DNA from 3 places in the Agrobacterium sp. CG160-95 genome. Region 2 is predicted to be linked to each of the others. Evidence: predicted binding sites of a transcription regulator. Region 2 holds the regulator's gene; each other region holds the start of a gene.

What was found. The regulator LexA, encoded in region 2, represses DNA repair genes until DNA is damaged. The targets are predictions, from matches to a motif close to TGTTCNNNNTGTGTTCNG.
Region 1: a site for LexA is predicted at 2,344-2,361, ahead of ACQZ63_RS05670 (2'-5' RNA ligase family protein). Genes of this name have one in related genera too.
Region 3: a site for LexA is predicted at 4,518-4,535, ahead of ACQZ63_RS16815 (UvrD-helicase domain-containing protein). Genes of this name have one in related genera too.

Annotation. Positions count from the first base shown of each region.
Region 1 covers NZ_JBNWDU010000001.1:1,141,606-1,148,688, forward strand. The annotation lists gene ACQZ63_RS05655 (PaaI family thioesterase) at 1-22, shown strand, start outside; gene ACQZ63_RS05660 (5'-methylthioadenosine/S-adenosylhomocysteine nucleosidase) at 19-657, shown strand; gene guaA (glutamine-hydrolyzing GMP synthase) at 740-2,317, shown strand; gene ACQZ63_RS05670 (2'-5' RNA ligase family protein) at 2,422-3,138, shown strand; gene ACQZ63_RS05675 (hypothetical protein) at 3,199-3,366, opposite strand; gene ACQZ63_RS05680 (ArsC family reductase) at 3,578-3,925, shown strand; gene ybaK (Cys-tRNA(Pro) deacylase) at 3,938-4,414, shown strand; gene ACQZ63_RS05690 (aminopeptidase) at 4,502-5,740, shown strand; gene pecM (4-hydroxybenzaldehyde efflux transporter PecM) at 5,742-6,608, opposite strand; gene ACQZ63_RS05700 (MarR family winged helix-turn-helix transcriptional regulator) at 6,690-7,083, shown strand, end outside.
Region 2 covers NZ_JBNWDU010000001.1:57,135-64,217, forward strand. The annotation lists gene eno (phosphopyruvate hydratase) at 1-466, opposite strand, end outside; gene kdsA (3-deoxy-8-phosphooctulonate synthase) at 614-1,459, opposite strand; gene ACQZ63_RS00325 (VOC family protein) at 1,459-2,340, opposite strand; gene lexA (transcriptional repressor LexA) at 2,552-3,274, shown strand; gene ACQZ63_RS00335 (glutathione S-transferase family protein) at 3,715-4,398, shown strand; gene ACQZ63_RS00340 (ComEC/Rec2 family competence protein) at 4,415-6,850, opposite strand.
Region 3 covers NZ_JBNWDU010000004.1:516,177-523,259, reverse strand. The annotation lists gene ACQZ63_RS16830 (efflux RND transporter permease subunit) at 1-2,676, opposite strand, end outside; gene ACQZ63_RS16825 (efflux RND transporter periplasmic adaptor subunit) at 2,673-3,839, opposite strand; gene ACQZ63_RS16820 (carboxymuconolactone decarboxylase family protein) at 4,065-4,475, shown strand; gene ACQZ63_RS16815 (UvrD-helicase domain-containing protein) at 4,577-7,051, shown strand.

The sequences.
Region 1 (7,083 bases), 1.1 Mb from region 2:
CCGCGAGGATATTACCGGATGAGCTACCGGCTTTTGCATGTTGCAGACAAATCCATACTTTTCGTCATGGCGGCTTCCGCCGAATACGGCCCCCACCTGCAGGCGCGCATCGCGCCCTTGATGACCGGCGTCGGCCCGGTCGAGGCAGCGATTTCGGTCACGGCAATTCTTGCCGGTCTCGATGCGGCGGACCATCTGCCTGACCTTGTCGTTTCGCTCGGCTCCGCCGGCTCGCGGACGCTCGACCAGACTGGCATCTATCAGGCGATTTCTGTTGCCTATCGCGACATGGATGCCTCAGCCTTCGGTTTTGAAAAGGGTCGCACGCCGTTTCTCGATCTGCCGGCCGAGGTGGCCTTGCCCCTGCGCATACCCGATATTGCCGAGGCGCGGCTTTCCACGGGCGCCAACGTCGTCTCTGGTGCCGCCTATGGGTCGATCGATGCCGATATGGTGGAAATGGAAACCTATGCCGTGCTCCGGGCCTGCCAGCGCTTCGGCGTGCCGCTCATCGGCCTGCGCGGTATTTCCGATGGCAGGGAAGATGTGAACCATGTGGACGACTGGACGGAATACCTGCATATCATCGATGAAAAGCTCGCAGACGCCGTCGACAGGCTTTGCCGCGCTATCGAAGACGGTGCGATCACCCTTTGAACCTCGCGATTTTAGTAAATTTCCGCTGTTAGATGCCCGCTTCCGGGTTGCCTAAAGCCGCCATTTTCTTTAAAGGCTCGCCATGACCCAGATAGCCCATCCCGACAGCATTCTCATCATCGATTTCGGCAGCCAAGTGACGCAGCTGATTGCGCGCCGCATCCGCGAAGCCGGGGTCTATTGCGAAATCCACCCGTTTCAGAATGCCGCAGAGGCGTTTGAGAAGCTCCAGCCCAAGGGCGTGATCTTCTCCGGCGGCCCCGCATCTGTAACGGCGGAAGGCAGCCCGCGTGCGCCGCAGGCGGTGTTCGACAGCAAGGTTCCGATCCTCGGCATCTGCTACGGCCAGCAGACGCTCTGCACCCAGCTTGGCGGCGTTGTCGAGGGCGGTCACGCGGCGGAATTCGGGCGCGCCGATATCGACATCAAAAAGGCAAGCCCTCTGTTCGACGGTTTCTGGGAACAGGGCAAGAGCTATCCCGTCTGGATGAGCCACGGCGACCGCGTGACGAAACTGCCGGAAGGTTTCGAGGTTATCGCAACCTCCGAGAACGCACCCTTCGCCATAGCTGCCGACGAGACACGCCACTATTACACCACCATGTTCCACCCGGAAGTGGTGCATACGCCTGATGGCGGCAAGCTGCTCTCCAACTTCGTGCACAAGATCGTCGGTCTCAAATCCGATTGGACGATGGCAGCCTATCGCGCCGAGATGATCCGCAAGATCCGCGATCAGGTCGGCACCGGGCGCGTGCTCTGCGCACTCTCCGGCGGCGTCGATTCCTCGGTTGCGGCGATCCTCATCCATGAGGCGATCGGTGACCAGCTGACCTGCGTTTACGTCGACCATGGTCTGATGCGGCTTGGCGAAAGCGAGCAGGTCGTCGGCATGTTCCGCGACCATTACAATATTCCGCTGGTACATGTGGATGCCGCAGACATGTTCCTGGGCCAGCTTTCTGGCGTCTCCGACCCGGAAGTGAAGCGCAAGACTATCGGCCGTTTGTTCATCGAGGTCTTCGAGGCGGAAGCTGCCAAGATCGCAGCAGACGGCAAGGGTGCTCCGAATTTCCTCGCGCAGGGCACGCTTTACCCTGACGTCATCGAGAGCGTTTCCTTCTCCGGCGGTCCTTCCGTCACCATCAAGAGCCACCACAATGTCGGTGGCCTTCCCGAGCGCATGAACATGCAGCTGGTGGAGCCGCTGCGCGAGCTCTTCAAGGACGAGGTGCGTGCGCTTGGCCGTGAACTCGGCCTGCCGGAAAGCTTCATCGGCCGCCATCCCTTCCCCGGCCCGGGTCTGGCGATCCGTTGCCCCGGTGCGGTCACCCGCGAGAAGCTCGATATTCTGCGCAAGGCAGATGCAATCTATCTCGACGAAATCCGCAAGGCGGGTCTTTACGACACCATATGGCAGGCCTTCGCAGTGCTGCTGCCGGTGCAGACCGTGGGCGTCATGGGTGACTACCGCACCTATGACTTCGTCTGTGCGCTCCGCGCTGTGACGTCCGTGGATGGCATGACGGCGGATTTCTACCCCTACGACATGAATTTCCTCGGCCGCGCCGCGACCCGCATCATCAACGAAGTCCGCGGCATCAACCGTGTCGTCTATGACGTGACGAGCAAGCCGCCCGGCACGATCGAGTGGGAATAAAACGAAGGCGGAGCAATTCCGCCTTTTGTTCCTCTTTTGTTCTTTATTTTATCACCGCGCAATGATAGGTTTCCGGCCTTGGTATAAGGCTGTGGAGCATCGTCATGGAGTGCGAGTTGGCGGACGAAAGAGCCTTAAGGCAGCTTTGTTTTGATGGGCTGGAGCCGCAGAAAATACGGCGCATCAATCCGCGCTTTCGAAACAAGCTCCTGCTACTGCTGAAGCCACCACGGCAATTGGCGGAAAGAATTTTTGTCGATGCGTCGCATCATGCCAAGGGTCGGACAACCCGCGAGGCATATCCCGCCGAGCTTCTGCACATAACCCTGCTGTGTTTGGGATGTTTCGAGACAATCCCTCACGGACTGACAAGCAGGCTGAAGGCGGCAATGGGTGCGGTAAACGCGCGGCCTGTTCCAGTCACCCTGGACGCAAGCGCGCTTTTCGGCAATCGCAATAGTCTGGTGCTGCGAAACGGTGGTGATCTGCCGGAGATCAACGCTCTGGTGAAGCTGCTGCAACGCGCGCTTCGACAGGCAAACCTTCCCTATATCGCGGCACCATCTTACACGCCGCATATCACGATGATTTATGGCTGCGGGAAGATAGAGCCGATGCCGGCAGGAAAACCCTATAGCTGGCTTGCGGGTAATTTCGAGCTTGTTTTCAGCCATAATGGCGAAACGCGACATGAGTCCCTTGGACGCTTCGCACTCTCCGCAAAAGCAGATCGTTATGAGCCGCTCGAAAGCCAGCTGCATTTACCGGATAAACTGATCGGTCCGAGAAAACGGCCGAACCGAAAGCAGGCGGAACGCTAAGGCCCGCCAACATATACGCACGAGCGAGGCGATGTCGCCTCGCTGCAAACGATAATCAGCTTAGAGCTGAACCTTGTCGAAAGCCTTGCCGTCGATGCCAAGCGCTTCGAGGTCGGCGCGGGCCGGCTTGCGATGCGCGCGGACAGCGGCCGAAACCGAAAGTGCGGCACCAAGAACGGCGAAAGTTTCGCCAAAGAAGTTACGCGATGTCTTTGCAACCTGACGCATTTTTCTCTCCATCTTTGATGCCCAGATAATGGGCATTTTTGTCCTCTGCTACAACTCATGATGTAGCAGGGAAGCCATGCAGCTTTGCTCGCGCTCGTTTGGATGTCAGACACTGCATTTTTGCATGGCTCGAATTCCGTGCTTCAGGCTGCGGGTTGAATACGGCGCATTATTTGTTATGCCGGAAGTTCAAGACAAAGAGGCAGGCAACATGACGGTCACCATTTACGGCATCAAGAACTGCGACACGATGAAAAAGGCCAGAAGCTGGCTGGAAGCCAACGGTGTCGACTATTCTTTCCATGACTACAAGACGGCCGGCATCGACCAGGCCCATCTCGAAACATGGTGCGATGCCGCGGGCTGGGAAACGGTTCTGAACCGGGCCGGCACTACCTTCAAAAAACTGGACGATAGCCAGAAAGCCGATCTTACCCGCGAAAAGGCCATTGGCCTGATGCTGGAGCAGCCCTCCATGATCAAGCGACCGGTGCTGGAGGCAAAGGAGACGATAACCGTCGGCTTCAAGCCGGAAACCTATCAGTCCCTCTTTGCGTGAGCGCAGGCCACCATGTCCAAGACAACCCGCGCTACCCAGATGCTGAACAAGGCCGATGTGAACTTCACCACAGTTACCTATGACTACGACCCGAATGCCGACCGGATCGGCCTGCAGGCGGCCGAAGCTATCGGCGAACCGCCACATCTGGTTCTGAAAACACTGATGGCCGAGCTGGATGGCAAGCCGGTCTGCGTCGTCGTCCCGTCCGACCGGGAAGTGAGCATGAAGAAGCTCGCCGCCGCCTTCGGGGGAAAATCTGCCAGCATGATGAAGCCCGCCGATGCGGAGCGGGCAACCGGTTATCATGTGGGCGGCATCAGCCCTTTTGGACAGAAGAAACAGGTTCCGACCGCCATAGAGGCTGGGGCCATGACCCATTCCTATGTCTACATGAATGGTGGCCAGCGCGGTTTGCAGGTAAGGCTTTCCCCCGGCGACGCGCAGGCGGCGCTGAAAGCCATTGTCGCACCTTTGGTGGCCGATTGACATCTCGACACAGCTTTGAAAGCATTTGGCTTTCGAAGCGAATGGGCTATGGTCGGCGCCTCCGATTGAAATATACGAAGGCAGATCATGACTGTTTCCCCTATCGATCCCGTCAAACTCGAGAAACTGGCTGAAGTCGCCGTCAAGGTCGGCCTGCAATTGCAGAAGGATCAGGATCTGGTGATCACCGCTCCGCTGGCGGCGCTGCCGCTGGTGCGGTTTTTGACCAAACACGCCTATCTTGCCGGCGGCGGGCTGGTCACCACATTCTACTCCGACGAAGAAACCACGCTTTCCCGCTACCGCCACGCCAGTGACGCCAATTTCGACCGGGCTTCCGGCTGGCTCTATGACGGCATGGCCAAGGCCTATGCCAATGGCGCGGCACGGCTTGCTATTGCCGGCGACAACCCCATGCTGCTGGCAGAACAGGATCCCGCCAAGGTGGCGCGCGCCAACAAGGCCAATTCCACGGCCTATAAGCCGGCGCTTGAGAAGATTTCCAACTTCGATATCAACTGGAACATCATCTCCTATCCAAACCCGTCCTGGGCAAAACAGGTCTTTCCCGGCGTGACGGAAGACGAAGCGGTTCGCAAGCTCGCGGACGCCATCTTCGCCGCTTCGCGGGTAGATCTCGCCGATCCGGTCGCGGCATGGGCGGAGCATAACGCCAATCTCGCCAAGCGTTCGGCATGGCTGAACGGTGAACGTTTCTCGTCGCTGCATTTCACCGGTCCCGGCACGGACGCGAAAATCGGCCTGGCGGACGGCCACGAATGGCATGGGGGCGCCTCCACCGCCAAGAACGGCGTCACCTGCAACCCGAACATTCCGACGGAAGAAGTGTTCACCACACCGCATGCGCTGCGCGTGGATGGTTACGTGTCCAGCACCAAGCCGCTTTCACATCAGGGAACGCTGATCGACGATATCCAGGTGAAGTTCGAAGACGGCCGCATCGTGGAAGCCAAGGCTTCGAAGGGCGAAGCCGTGCTGAACAAGGTGCTCGATACCGACGAGGGTGCGCGGCGTCTGGGTGAAGTGGCACTGGTGCCGCATTCCTCGCCGATTTCGGCAAGTGGCATCCTGTTCTACAACACGCTGTTCGACGAAAACGCCTCCTGCCACATTGCGCTCGGCCAATGCTATTCGAAATGCTTCGTTGATGGTGCTTCGTTGTCGCAGGATCAGATCAAGGCGCAAGGCGGCAATTCCAGCCTGATCCACATCGACTGGATGATCGGTTCCGACAAGGTGGATATCGATGGCGTGAAGCCGGATGGCTCCACAGTTCCGGTGATGCGCAAGGGCGAATGGGCCTGAGCTATTTCGGCAGCTGGCTCCGCTGACTGAGCCAGATGCTGAAAAGCACTGCAACGAAGCCGACGATTTGCGCTGGCGTGAGGCTTTGGCCGAGCGCCAGCCAGCCGAGCAGGGTCGCAACGACGGGGCTTAGGAAACCGAGCGAGGCTGCAGCCGAGGGTTCGATGCGGGCGAGACCCCGGAACCACAGAAAATAGGTCAAGGCGGCACCAATAATGCCGAGATAGGCCATGCCGAGAATATTGGCCGCGGTAGGTGCAGGCAGGGCCGGTTCCAGGAAATATGCGACCGGCAGAAGCAGAATGCCTCCAGCCGTCAATTGCCAGGCCGTAAAGGTGAGGTTCGACACCGGCGGTCGCCATTTGCGGGTTAGCACGGTTCCAAAGGCCATGGATACGGCGCCTGCAAGACCCGCAGCCACGCCGACGGCATCCAGCGCGGCAGCACCCGGCGCCAAAACCAGAAGTGCGACGCCTAAAATACCCAGAAGACCAGCGACAATGGCCAGCGGCCGGACCGGCGCGGCGAGAAACAGCCGCGAAAGGCCGATGACGATCAGGGGTTGGATCGCACCCACAGTCGCAGCCACTCCACCCGGCAGCCGGTAAGCCGAAACGAAAAGCATCGCCCAGAAAAACGAGAAATTCAGCGCACCTAGAATGAGGCTGCGTGGCCACCAGATGCCCTCCGGTAGTTTTCTGACGAGAAGCAACAGCAATATACCGGCCGGCAAGGCGCGCAGCATCGCAACATGGAATGGATATCCATGCGGCAGGAATTCGGTGGTGACGAAGTAGGTCGTTCCCCAGATGGCGGGGGCAAGTGCAGTCACCAGCACATCGGCGGCATAGGTCGTATTTTTCTTCATTTCAAGAATCTCTATATCAAGATAAATACAACTTAACCAATTTTATCTTGACGTCAAGATATCAGTTGTTATGCCTTGGTGATGAACAAAGAACCGAATGATCACGTCGATCACATTCTGGCGCAATGGCGCAAGGAGAGGCCCGATCTCGATGTCGAGCCAATGGGGCTGCTTGGGCGCTTGAAACGGCTAACCACGCATCTCGGTCGCGAGGTGGAGGCGGTGCTGCTGAAACACGGCCTCTCCTCTTCCGCTTTTGATGTGCTGGCGACATTACGGCGCGCGGGCGCGCCCTACCGGCTTTCGCCCGGTGATCTGCTGGCCATGACAATGGTAAGCTCCGGCACGATGACCAACCGGATCGACCAGCTGGAAAAAGCGGGTCTGGTGGAGCGCATCCACAACCCGCAGGATCGTCGCAGCGTATTGATATCATTGACGGAGCGGGGATTTGCCATTGTCGAGGACGCGGTCA
Region 2 (7,083 bases):
CGGCATGCGCGCCGCCGTTGATGATGTTCATCATCGGAACCGGCAGCAGATGCGCGTTCGGGCCGCCGACATAACGGTAAAGCGGCAGGCCGGAGGCTTCAGCGGCAGCCTTCGCAACGGCGAGCGACACGCCGAGGATGGCGTTGGCGCCGATGCGCGACTTGTTCGGCGTGCCGTCGAGCGCGATCATCATCTGGTCGATCTGGATCTGGTTTTCAGCGTCGAAACCGCCAATCGCGTCGAAGATTTCTGTATTGACGGCTTCGACCGCCTTTTCCACGCCCTTGCCGAGATAACGCTTGCCGCCATCGCGCAGCTCAACCGCCTCATGCGCGCCGGTGGAGGCGCCGGAGGGAACGGCGGCACGGCCCATGGAGCCGTCTTCGAGATAAACGTCGACTTCAACGGTCGGATTGCCGCGGCTGTCGAGAATTTCGCGCGCGATGATATCGGTAATGGCAGTCATGGTCTCTCCCTTGGGAATGGAACAGATATTTTCCGTCGCCTGTCTTAGACGATGGCGAAGAAATTACAATGACGGTGGGCAGCGGAAACGGCCCGCCCGCCATTAAAATCGATTGGCACAAAAGTGCCCGCCGTCACGGTCAGCCGATCAGGCTTTCGTAATCGCGTCGAAAGCCAGAAGCTTTTCGAGCAGTTTCGGCATGTCCTTCAGGTGGACCATGTTCGGGCCGTCTGACGGCGCATTGTCCGGATCCTCATGGGTCTCGATGAAGAGACCAGCCACGCCAACCGCAACGGCCGCACGCGCCAACGTCTCGACGAATTCGCGCTGGCCACCTGTGGAGCCGCCCTGCCCGCCCGGTTGCTGCACCGAATGGGTGGCATCGAACACGACAGGTGCGCCGAGCGCTGCCATGATCGGCAAAGAGCGCATGTCGGAAACCAGCGTGTTGTAACCGAAGGACGCGCCGCGCTCGCACAACATCACATTCGGATTGCCGCTCTCATTGAGCTTGGCAAGCACGTTCTTCATGTCCCAGGGCGCCAGAAACTGGCCTTTCTTGACGTTGATGACGCGGCCGGTCTTGGCGGCAGCAACGAGAAGATCGGTCTGGCGGCTTAGGAACGCCGGGATCTGCAGCACGTCCACTACCTCGGAAACGATGGCGCATTGCTCTTCCGTGTGGATGTCGGTCAGAACAGGAAAACCGAATTCCTTTTTGAGATCGGCAAAAACCTGCATCGCGTTATCCAGGCCGATGCCGCGTTTTCCGGAAAGCGAAGTGCGGTTCGCCTTGTCGAAAGAAGACTTGTAGACAAGCCCTATTCCCAGCTTGTCGCAAAGCTCCTTCAGCACGCCAGCGATCATGAAGGCATGTTCGCGGCTTTCCATCTGGCACGGACCGGCAATCAGCGAAAACCGCTCGGTATTCGAGAAGGAAACCTTGCTGGCGCCGTCGCCGGCAGTGACTTTAAGATTGTTCGTAACGCTCATCATTTTTCCTCGAAGGCGAAGGCAACGCCCTGACCGGGTGCCGCGGGCACCACCAGACGGCCGTCCGCTTTTGCGCAGGACACGCCATTAGCAGCAAGCACCGCCTCTGTCACGGCAAGATCGTGTGACGAAAAGACGATGCCCGCGCCGCGCAATCCGCCTTCGTTGCCATCCTGAGCATTCAGGGTCTGCCCGCCGAAAGGCGGTTTTCCGGTCAATCTGATGCTGGCATTGCCGGTCGCGAAAACCATATCACCGCCCGGAGACCATTTGCCTTCACAGGCAAACACTGTCTCGATCAGGCCCGCCACCTTCATATTGCCGCCGGAAAACAGGACGATTTCACTCAGGCCGGTGACACCATTGGCGTGGCGCTCCAGCATGGTGCGATCGCCCGGAAGGGCTTGAAGCCGTTGACAACTGAACAAAAAGAAATCCGCGGCCGCTCCGCTTGCCGCAAAAGCCAGCCGGAACGCCGCCTCGCCTTGCGAGCCATCCGACATCCGAACAGGCCGCGAAAACTCGAAAACATCGCCCGCCGAAAGGCCGGCTGCCCGAAACCGCTCATGGTCAACCAAGGCGTCTTCAGTCCTGGCGACAAGAGCCGAAAAACCCTCCTGCCCGTCCCGTTGCCGGAAGGCCACATCCCTGCCGGTGAACACATCACCCCTCTCTATTGACGCATTATATTTAGCCGGATCAGCAATTGCGAGCGGCTCCAGATAGGTGCCATCGGCGAAAAATACGCAGGCATTTTGGGTGCCGAAAGGATGCAGAGCCTCCGGCGCAACCGTAAAGCCAAGACTGACGAGGCGCTTCACGGCGACGCCTATGACTTCCACGGGCAAAACGAGATGGTCAACGCTATAGGGTTTCGTCATGAAAATGTATCCTGCCGGCCTTCCGCCCGGAGCATGCCGGGACGGTTTCGACCGCACAAAAGCACAATTGCGTGCTATGAGGCAAATCATCACAGCAACAGATGGCACCTTCACGAAATTTTAGGGGATTGCAGAACACATATGGAACATATAGTGTTCGTTCTGTATTTGTTTCGCGACTTCCACTACGATTCTAAAGGGTGTTTTCCTCATGCTCACGCGCAAACAGCAGGAATTGCTTCTCTTCATTCATGAACGAATGAAAGAGTCCGGCGTGCCGCCCTCCTTCGATGAAATGAAGGACGCACTCGATCTTGCTTCGAAATCCGGCATCCACCGCCTGATAACCGCTCTCGAAGAGCGCGGGTTCATTCGTCGGCTACCGAATAGAGCCCGGGCGCTGGAAGTCATCAAGCTGCCCGAGGCTTATACGCCGGGTGCAAGGCCGCAGCGCGGCTTTTCGCCGAGCGTTATCGAAGGCAGCCTTGGCAAGCCCAAGACGCCGGAACCGGCCCCTGCCCCCAAGACGCCGGCCAATGATCTGGGCGGGGCTGTCACCGTGCCGGTCATGGGCCGCATCGCTGCGGGCGTGCCGATTTCCGCCATCCAGAACAACACCCATGATGTGGCCGTGCCAGTAGACATGCTTGGCACGGGCGAACATTACGCTCTTGAGGTCAAGGGTGATTCGATGATCGAGGCCGGCATTTTCGACGGCGACACAGTCATCATCCGCAACGGCAACACCGCCAATCCCGGGGACATCGTTGTGGCTCTGGTGGATGACGAGGAAGCCACGCTGAAGCGCTTCCGCCGCAAGGGAGCCTCCATTGCGCTCGAGGCGGCAAACCCAGCCTATGAGACCCGTATCTTCGGGCCCGACCGGGTGAAAATTCAGGGCAAGCTGGTGGGGCTGATCCGCCGCTACCATTGATCTTATCGAACCGAACGTATTCACTTTACAATAGGCGTCATCGTGAAGATGGCGCCTATAATCGGGTTTGGCTGTTTCCAAACGTGGCGTGCTTTTGCGGGTGCACGAGGATATGCGCCATTCAGCCTATGCGCGTTGCCCTTTCTAAACTGAGTTCCTACTCCATAAAGATGCTTCGGTTTCGCTACAGGCGTGGTGGCGAATGGGCTGTTCGCTATAATTGTCGAAGCGATCCCATCCGCTGTTTTTTAGCGACGTTGTTCTGTCGTGTTGCGCAGTCAGTTTTAGTGGTCACCAAAGGGTGACTTATCGCAAGGCGCGCTCTCAGTGACCCCACATCACCATTCATCAACGGCGTTTATGGGAGCCATGGATAATTTTCGATATTCCGTGAACGCTTGGCAGGTGTAGAAATACGCGTCATATCCGGGAGATACGCCATGTACGATCTTTATATAGCCAACAAGAACTATTCTTCATGGTCGCTGCGGCCGTGGGTATTGATGCGCACGCTCGGTATCGCCTTTGATGAAAAGCTCATTCCGTTCGGCGAAGGCGTCTCCTTCTCCTCCTTTTCGCCGACGGGCAAGGTGCCCTGCCTGGTCGACGAGGGTATGACGGTTTGGGAAACGCTTTCGATCGTCGAATATCTTGCTGAAAGACACCAGAGCGTCTGGGCAAGCGACAAGCATGCGAGGGCATGGTCGCGTTCGGCCGCAAGTGAGATGCATGCCGGCTTTTCCTCGCTGCGCAATCTCTATCCCATGTCGGTGGGCATTCGGGTCAAACCCAGGGGCGGCGATGCCGGACTTAAGGCCGATATAAAGCGGATTGATGCGTTGTGGAGCGAGGGTCTTACAAAATTCGGCGGGCCATATCTTGCCGGTCAAAAGTTCACGGCGGTCGATGCTTTCTTCTGCCCGGTTGCATTCCGTTTCCAGACCTATGGCAGCGCGGATCTTTCGCCAGCAGCGAAAGCCTATTGCGACCGGCTGCTCGCCCTGCCTGCCATGCAAGAATGGTACGAGGCCGGTTTGAAGGAGAGCTGGCGCGACGCTGGTCATGAAGAGGAAGTTGGCGAGATCGGCGAATTGACTGAAGATTTGCGCGCCAAGGCCCGATGATCCATGCTGGCGGCAGTCATTGCGACGCCGCCAGCAGCCGGATGATGGGCTGCGGCAGATCACGGTCGAAACGTCCGCTTTTCCAGTCGTAATAACGGTGCTGGCTCCAGGGCCTGTCCGTTCCGGCGATTGCGGCGCGCAGCCCGCTCGCCACACCCTCCTCCCTCTTGTCAGCAAAATCTATTTCCACGGAACCGAGACGCCGCAAGATGTCACGGCTGAGCAGGAGTGCACCCGAGCGGCACTGAGAAAAAGAGGTTCTGCGGGAAACAACGACGATATCGGCAATATCGCAGGCTTTTCCGGCGAAGCGGCCATCTTCCAGAACGACAATCCACTCTCCGCTCGCGGCGCTCGCTACGCACCATATGTCTTTCCTGCAGGTGAAGACGCCAGCTTTGGCGTCTTTGAGCGCCGCCGTCATCTCGCGCACCACCACAGCCATGTCTTCCGGCGACAGTTTCGATCTCGAGGCAGAACCAGCAGTATTTGCCGTGCTCTCGCCATTTATAAAACCCGGCGGCACGGTTTTTTCCGGCAGCAGCAGCGCCCTTTGCCACTGGCCGTAAACGAAGCCCTGCGGACGGGCTTTTGTGGTTGAGACCTTGCCATCCTCCACGAGTGCCACCAATTCGCCGTCCTCGTGAATCAATAGATCCGGCAGATCACGATAGGCCGTAACTGCCGACACGCCGAAGGCCAAGAGCAGAAACGGGATGCCAAGAAGTGCAAGCCGGCTGCGCAGCAATGTCAGCAGCAGGAAACCCACCGAAGCCAAACCGATAAACCAGCCATGCGGACGCCCCGTCGCTGCGCTGCCGCCCCAGGAGGCCACCTCGTTTGCAACCTCGATGACGAGTGCCATGCCATAACCCATGATCTTCAGGAACGGCGCGTCGAGCCCGAAGGGCATCAGCAGCATGGCGATAAGAGCGAATGGCATGACGATCAGCGACATGAGCGGCATTGCAGCCAGATTGGCGAACAGTCCATAGGTGGTGACACGGTGAAAATGTTCGGCCGAATAGATCGCCGTAGAAAGGCCCCCGATCAGCGACGTCGTGATAACGCCGCCAATGACCGCGCCCATCATTTCCGCCACCTTCAGCCATGCGGGCTTGCGCCCGATGAACAGCCTTTCGCGATCCGTGCGCCAACGGCTCCAGAAGGCATAGGCGGACACAAGCGCTATGGTGGCCGCAAATGACATCTGAAAACTCGGACCCATGATTTCCGAGGGCGAGAAAGCCAGAATGATCAGGGCGGAAATGGCAACGTTTCTGAGGCTGAGTGATGGCTGATCGAAAAGGACCGCGATCAGCATCACAGACATCATCAGCCAGGCACGCTCGGCGGAAACGGCAAAACCGGAAATCAGATAATAGGCAAGCGTCATCAGCAGTGCCGCGAAAGCCGCGATCTTCTTGACCGGCCAGCGCTGCGCAAAGGCGGGAAACAGGCTGAAAGCCAGTCTCAGGCCAACAAAGAATATGCCGGAGGCCAGTGCCATGTTGAGCCCGGATATGGCAACGATATGGGCAAGGCCGGAGAGCCGCAACGCCTCCATCGTCTCCGCCGATATAGCCTGTCTCTCATCGGTGATGATGGAGGCGGCGAAGGCTCCGGCATCACCGCCGATGGTGGTGCGGATGCGTTCGGCAATTGCGCTGCGAAGGCCGTAAAGCCGCATATCGGCCCATTCCAGCCAACCCTTGTCAGGCCTTGCGTCACCAACGGGTGATACAAGCGCATCCGGTGATTTATAAAAGAAAGCGGTCGCGCCTATGCCTCTGAAATAGGACGTGAAGGCGAAGTCGTTCAGTCCCGGCAAGGCCGGGCCGGACGGCGGCGAGAGGCGGACCTTGCCGCGAAGGTTGGCGCCGAGTGCGATCGGCTCGCCTCCGCCACGCGAAAGCACCGATATCCTCTGCGGCGGACGCGACAATGTCGGGTCCGCTGTTGCGGTCAGATCGACGACATATCGCCAGTAGCCGCGTGCATCGACCTCCCGGCGCGCCACAGTGCCGGTGATGGTGGTGGTGACGGGGGTATCCAGCACCACGGTCCCTGCCCGTCGGGTTTCGAAATCGGCCAGGAGCATGCCGAGCAATAGAAAAGCGAAAGGGCCGCAAACCGCCGCCACAATGCCAGCTTTATATCTCACAAAGAGCGCCAGAACGGCGACAAATAGAAATGTGGCAATCAAAATGACCGGGGAAGGCGTGGCATCTAGAGAAAACCAGAGTACCGCGCCGCAGCCGATGGAAACTGGAATGAAAAGAAAATCGTGGCCGAATGCGCGCTCCTCGGCCAGGTACGTGGCGATTTTTTCGACCACGGTAGTGTTGCGGTTAATCTCCGGAATAATGGCGGGAGTGTCATATGTTGCCGCATCACTGCTTCGGCGGAGAGGAAACAGAATTTCCCGCGTGCCGGGCAAGTCTCCCTGCATCGTTTTAGCATATTCGAAATGCTGTTTTTCCCCTTGACCGAGCAATCCCCACCGCCCCTTGCCGCACCAAAAACAGGTTTGCAGACCAGCGCTGGGGATTGCAATCCTTTACTTTAACGATGCGTTGACCGAGATTGAATTGCTGCTGCCGGGAAAGCCTGAAGCAACGCGATTGCGTTTGCCGCAATGCACAATTTGACCTTTGGATAGCTTGGCATCCGCGCAAGGATCAT
Region 3 (7,083 bases), on a different contig from region 2:
ACCGAGCGGCACCGTCGACATGATGATGATCGAACTCAGGACACTTTCGAACTGCGCGGCCAGGACAAGGAAGATGATGGCGATGGCGAAACCGAAGGTCAGCAGCATGCCGCTCGAATTCTCCTCAAGCGTCGCCGCCTCGCCGAGCGGCAGAAGGCGGGCGCCGGGCGGCAGGAGGGATTGTGAGAGCTCGTTCACCTTTTCCAAAGCCTGACCGAGCGAAACGCCGTCCTTGAGATTGGCGGTAAAGCCGACGGAGGGAAGCTGCTGCTCGCGGTTCAGCTGCGGCGCCACCGCATTTTCCTTCAGGGTGGCAATGACCGACATCGGCACGATCTTGCCGTCACCCGTTTTCAGGAAGACGTTTTCGAGATCGGTCGGGTCGTTGATCGGCCGGGTGGAGGACAGCAGCCGGACCGGGATTGCATCCCCATCCACGAAGACGTCGACAACCGAACGTCCTTCCAGCAGCGATTGCATGGCGCGTGACAGGCCGGTGATATCAATGCCTAGATCGGAGGCGCGCTCCCGGTCGATGGAGACGGATAGCTGCGCCTGGTTGGGCTCGTTGTCCAAACGCGGCGTTTCGAACAGGCCGCTTTCCTCCATGGAAAGCAGTAGTTTCTGCGTAGCAGCTGTCAGTGCCTGATAATTGCTGCCGACCATTGCCATCTGCAGGCCGTTGCCCGCACCACGAATGCGCAGGCTGTTCGGCTGCATGGCGTTGCCGCGCAGCGCCGGCACCTTGTTGGCGGCAGCGGTAACGTCGGCGGCAATCTGGTTCTGCGTGCGGTCGCGATCAGCCCACGGCGCCAGCGTCAGCACCAGAAAACCGGTGTTGGAGGAACCGTTCATACCGGTGATGGAGTAAATATTGCGGATTTCGCCACTGTCGCGCAGCGGCTGGAGATTTTCCTCGATCCGCTGCAACTGGTCGCGCGTATAGTCGAGGCTGACACCCTGCGGCGCCGTCACACGCATCATCACCGAGGCGCGGTCCTCGCGCGGCGTCAGTTCGTTCTGGATCATGCCGAAGGCAATCCAAGACAGGCCCGAAAAGACAAGCGCAACGATGATGACGATGAGCGGGTTGTTGAGGCAGGCGGAAAGCGTCGTCTTATAGGTGGAGGCAAAGACATTGCCGAACCACGCCAGCGGTCCCGTGGGTTCCTTCAATCCGTCTTTCAGCATCCGCGAAGCGAGCATCGGACAAAGCGTCAGGGCCACGATGGAGGAAAGACCGACAGCGAAGGCGAGAACGAAACCGAATTCACGGAAAAGGCCACCCAGCTGGCCCGGAAGGAAGGAGAGCGGAATGAACACTGCGGCAAGTGTCGCCGTCGTCGCAATCACCGCGAAGAACACTTCCTGCGTGCCGAGAACAGCGGCAGCGCGCGGCCCCATGCCCTCCGCACGGCGGCGCACGATATTTTCCAGCACCACGATCGCATCATCGACCACCAGACCCGTCGCCAGAACGATGGCGAGCAGCGTAAGGATGTTAATCGAGAATCCGACCATGTAGATGGCGATGATCGTGCCGATCAAAGCCACCGGCATGGTGATCGCCGGAATGAGGGTTGCCCGCCAGTCACGCAGGAACAGGTAGAGCACCACAACCACGATCAGCGCGGAAAGACCAAGCGCCAGTTCCACCTCGTGCAACGCGCCTTCGATGAAGACGGCGTCGTCACTGGTCACCACGATGCGCGTACCCTGCGGCAGGTTGGCCGACATGGCCTCGACGGCAGCCTTCACGCCGGTGGAGATATTGAGCGTATTGGACTGCGCCTGCCGGATGACGCCGAGACCCACGCCCTGCACACCATTGGACCGCAGCGAGGTGGACTCGTCATCCGCACCCAGCATCACGGTTGCCACATCGCGCAGGCGGATATTGTCCTTGATCAGAAGGTTGGAAAAATCCTCAGGCTTCGTGAGGCTCGCGGTCGCGCGCACGACGATGTCCTGCGTCGAACTTTTCAGCGATCCCGCCGGCACATCAAGCGCGGCACTGGCCAGCGCGGTGGAAATGTCCGTCACCGTCAGACCACGGCTGGCAAGTGCGGCCTGATTGAGATCGACACGGAAGACTTTTTCCTGATCGCCGTAAAGCTCCACATCCGCCACGCCATCGACTGCGGCAAGGCGGTCGATGACTTCGTCATCCACCAGCTTGGTCAGATCTTCCATGCTGAGCGTGGACGAAGTGACGGCAAGACGCATGATCGGCTGGCTGTCGGAATCCGCCTTGATGATCTGCGGCTCGTCAGCATCATCAGGCAACTGGTTGGTTACGCGGCCAATGGCATCGCGCACATCGTTTGCGGCAACGGCCATATCGACATTGTCGCCGAATTCCATCGTTACGCGGCTGGTGCCGAATTGCGAATTGGAGGAGATGGTTTTGACGCCGCTGACGCGCGCAACAGCTCCCTCGATGGTCTGCGTCACTTCCTGATCGATGGTTTCGGGCGCCGCACCTTCATAAGTCGTCCTGACGCTGATGGACGGCCGGTCCACATCCGGCAACTCGCGCACCTCAACGCCAACCAGCGCGGCAAGGCCGGCAACCACAAGCAACGTATTGAGAACCGCTGCCAGAATGGGCCGGCGAACGAACAGTGCGGTGAAGGCGAGCTTGGAATCCTGACCCGAAGGCGGCTGAGTCGTCATTGGCTGGCAACCTCCTCGGGCTTCGGCTGGCTTGCGACACGGACGGCACCCCCCTCCCGCACCCGCTGCAATCCTTCGGTCACGACCTGATCGCCTTCCGCCAGTTCCGCTTTCACGAGAACGGCGTCGGGGTTACGCTGCACGATCTGCACCCGCACCTTGGCCGATTTATTGTCGGTCACGCGCCAGACATAGGAACCTTCGGCATCCCACTGCACGGCCAGCGGATCGACGGATGCATAGGTCTCTCCGGCAAAACGCATGGTGACGCCGAAGGACATACCGGCCCGAAGCTCATCCTTGTCGTTAGCAAACCGTGCCCGGATGCGGATGGTACGGCTTGCGGCGTCGACACGGTTGTCGACGGCCTCGACCTCACCTTTGAACGTCTCGCCGGGGCGTGAAATCGAGGTGGCCTCTACAGGCATTCCGACGGTAATTGCAGTTACGAACCGTTCCGGAGCCCAGAAATTGACCAGAATTTGAGAACGGTCATCAATGCCGACGATCGTAGATTGCGTGGTGACATTGTCGCCGATATTGGCGGCCACGATCCCGACAACACCCTCAATCGGTGCGACGATGTCGCGGCGCCTGAGGTTCAGCTCGGCGGTGCTCAGTGCAAGCTTGGCGGCTTCCTCGGCAATCTGCGCGTCCAGCACATCAAGGCGGGATACGGATTTCAGGTTACTGTAGGAACTCGATTTTTCGACGGCGCTGCGTAGCGCAACCTGCGCCTTGTCACGCTCGATCACCTGCTCCTCGTCATCGAGCCGCGCGAGCACCTGCCCCTTTACGACGCGGGCGCCGGATGAAATGCGGATTTCCGAAAGCGTGCCTGATGTCTGCGGCATGACGACGACCGACTGGATGGCCTCGCCACTGCCGATGGCGTTCAGCCTGTCATTGACCGTGCCCTGCTTGACCGGGGCCATCGCCACCAGGGTGGCATTGCCATCGCGGCGTGCAGCGCCGGCATTTTGGCCGGATGACGAACCGGGTGTTCTGGCACCGGATGCGGCAACCTCGACCGCGCCACCAGGTGTTTTGCCGATGCCGATACCCGCGAGCAGATTCCGCGCTTCGGGTGAATAAAATCCCCAAAGACAGAGTCCTGCTCCCGCCACAGCAAGACAGACACCCACCTGTTTCCACACCCGCATACAATTCTCCGATTATCCGCACAGCATAAACCCGCCCCGAAAAGAGCTTTTCGGAACGGTAGAAGTATTCCCGCATGCCTTAACGAAGGCAACGCACAAATCCGTTCCTTACATAATTGTAATTTGTGATGAATTGTCGTCGAAAGCGCACTGACGGCCATTTCTGTCGCAAACATTCGCCAATCCGGTAATCTGCAGCTGAAATAGCCATGACCGGAGGAATGCATGAGCACCGTAACGAAAGCCGAAAATCCCGAAGCCAACCCGCGCGTCAAGGCTGTGTTCGACGATATCCGCACAACGCGGAAATCGGATTTCATCAACAATATGTGGCTCTACCTCGCCTTCGACCCCGATCTTCTGGAAAAGACCTGGGCCGAGGTCAAGGCGGTGATGGCCACACCTTCAGCGCTCGATCCGCTGGTGAAGGAAATGCTTTATATCGCCGTTTCCGTCACCAATGGCTGCTCCTACTGCGCCCACTCCCATACTGCGGCTGCAAAAGCCAAGGGCATGACGGGCGAACAGCATGCCGATCTCATGCGCGTCATCGCCCTTGCCGCCAAGACCAACCAACTGGCCGTGGCGCTGCAATTGCCGGTGGACGCGGCTTTTGATGCCGACAGGCGGGTCTGAGACGAAAAAACGTCTTGGAATAGGCGTTTTGACGGATGATACCGGAATAAAAGCAGAACACGGTTCTAGCCTTTATATCCCGAATCACTACATTGGGCCGCATGAGCAACAGTTTTGACGATATGCCGTTCTTCGACGAAGAACCTGAGGCGCCGCGCAAGGCGACGAACAATGCCGATGCAGGCAACGCAGGCGGGCTTGGCATTGCCGCGCGCGCCATGGCGGCACGCGATCAGGCCCGGCCCACGCCCGACTATCTTTCCGGCCTCAACCCGGAGCAGCGCGAGGCCGTGGAGACACTGGACGGCGCGGTTCTGGTGCTTGCAGGCGCCGGCACCGGCAAGACCCGCGTTCTCACCACCCGCATCGCCCATATTCTGGCGACCGGACGCGCCTATCCCAGCCAGATTCTGGCCGTGACCTTCACCAACAAGGCCGCGCGCGAGATGAAGGAACGTATTGGCGTTCTGGTCGGCGGCGCGGTTGAGGGCATGCCCTGGCTCGGCACTTTCCACTCCATCGGTGTCAAGCTCTTGCGTCGCCATGCCGAACTCATCGGCCTGAAGTCTGATTTCACCATTCTCGACACCGACGATGTGGTGCGGCTGATCAAACAGCTTATCCAGGCCGAAGGTCTTGATGACAAGCGCTGGCCGGCCAAACAATTCGCCGGCATGATTGACGGCTGGAAGAACAAGGGGCTGACGCCGCCGGATATTCCCGAGGGCGATTCCCGCGCCTTTGCCAATGGCAAGGGCCGCGAACTTTACACGGCCTATCAGAACCGGCTGAAAACGCTTAACGCCTGCGATTTCGGCGATCTTCTGCTGCACCCCATCAGCATCTTCCGTCGCAATCCCGATATTCTGAAGGAGTACCACCAGAAATTCCGCTACATTCTGGTGGACGAATATCAGGACACCAATACGGCGCAATATATGTGGCTCAGGCTTCTTGCCCAGCGCCCCAAAGGCGAGCCGCAAAACGTCTGCTGCGTCGGCGACGACGACCAGTCAATCTATGGCTGGCGCGGCGCCGAAGTGGACAACATCCTGCGCTTCGACAAGGATTTTCCCGGTGCCAAGGTCATCAAGCTGGAGCGTAACTACCGCTCCACCGAGCATATTCTCGGCACCGCCGGCCATCTGATCGCCCATAATGAAGGGCGTCTCGGCAAGACCCTGTTCACCGAGCGCAGCAGCCCCGACGATGAGAAGGTCGTGGTGCATGCGGCCTGGGATTCCGAAGAGGAAGCCCGCGCCGTCGGTGAAGAAATCGAGCAGCTTCAGCGCAAGAACCACAAGCTGAACGACATGGCCATTCTCGTTCGCGCCTCCTTCCAGATGCGCGAGTTCGAAGACCGTTTCGTCACGCTAGGCCTCAATTACCGCGTCATCGGCGGTCCGCGCTTCTACGAGCGTCTCGAAATCCGCGATGCCATGGCCTATTTTCGCCTTGTATGCCAGCCGGCCGACGATCTGGCCTTCGAGCGCATCGTCAACACCCCCAAGCGCGGCTTGGGCGACACGACCATCCGCAATCTGCATGATTACGCCCGCGCCCGCGACATTCCGATGCTGGCGGCAGCGACCGACATCATCGAGACCGACGAGCTGAAACCGAAAGCGCGCAAGGCGCTGTTCGACGTGGTGCAGGATTTCCGCCGCTGGCAGGGGCTTCTGGAAAACACCGGACACACCACGCTTGCCGAGCAGATCCTTGACGAAAGCGGCTATACTGCCATGTGGCAGGCCGACAAGACGGCGGAAGCGCCCGGCCGACTGGAAAACCTGAAGGAACTCATCCGCTCGATGGAGGCCTTCGAGAGCCTGCGCGGTTTCCTCGAGCATGTCGCGCTCGTCATGGATGCCGAGCAGAACGAAAATCTCGATGCCGTCTCAATCATGACGCTGCATTCCGCCAAGGGGCTGGAATTCGACACCGTCTTCCTTCCCGGTTGGGAAGAAGGTCTGTTCCCGCACCAGCGGGCGCTGGACGAAGGCGGCCGCTCCGGTCTGGAGGAAGAACGTCGTCTCGCCTACGTCGGCATCACCCGCGCCAAGAAGCTATGCCATATCTGGTTCGTATCGAACCGGCGTATCCATGGTCTGTGGCAATCCACCCTGCCCTCGCGTTTTCTCGATGAACTGCCGCCAGCGCACGTGGATGTCGCGGCATCCGACAGCAATTACGGTGGTTACGGCGGACGCGGCGGTTATGGCCAGTCCCGTTTCGACAAGGCGGAGCCCTTCGCTAACAACTACTCCACCCCCGGCTGGAAACGTGCCCAGGCCAACAAGTCCGACGCGACCCGCGATAACTGGGGCACACGCTCCGGCCATGCGGTCGAGAGGATTGGTTATGGCGAAAGCGGGCCCCGCGCCCGCACGATCGACGGCGAACTGGTGGCCAAATCGGTTGCCGACACACCGTCGAAATTCGTGGTCGGAGACCGCGTTTTCCATATCAAATTCGGCAATGGCAACATCTCCGCCATCGAGGGTAACAAACTGACCATCGATTTTGACCGCGCCGGACAAAAGCGTGTGCTGGATGGATTTGTGGAAAAGGTTTGATTCGACAACTATGAGTGTGCGAATGCAGTTTT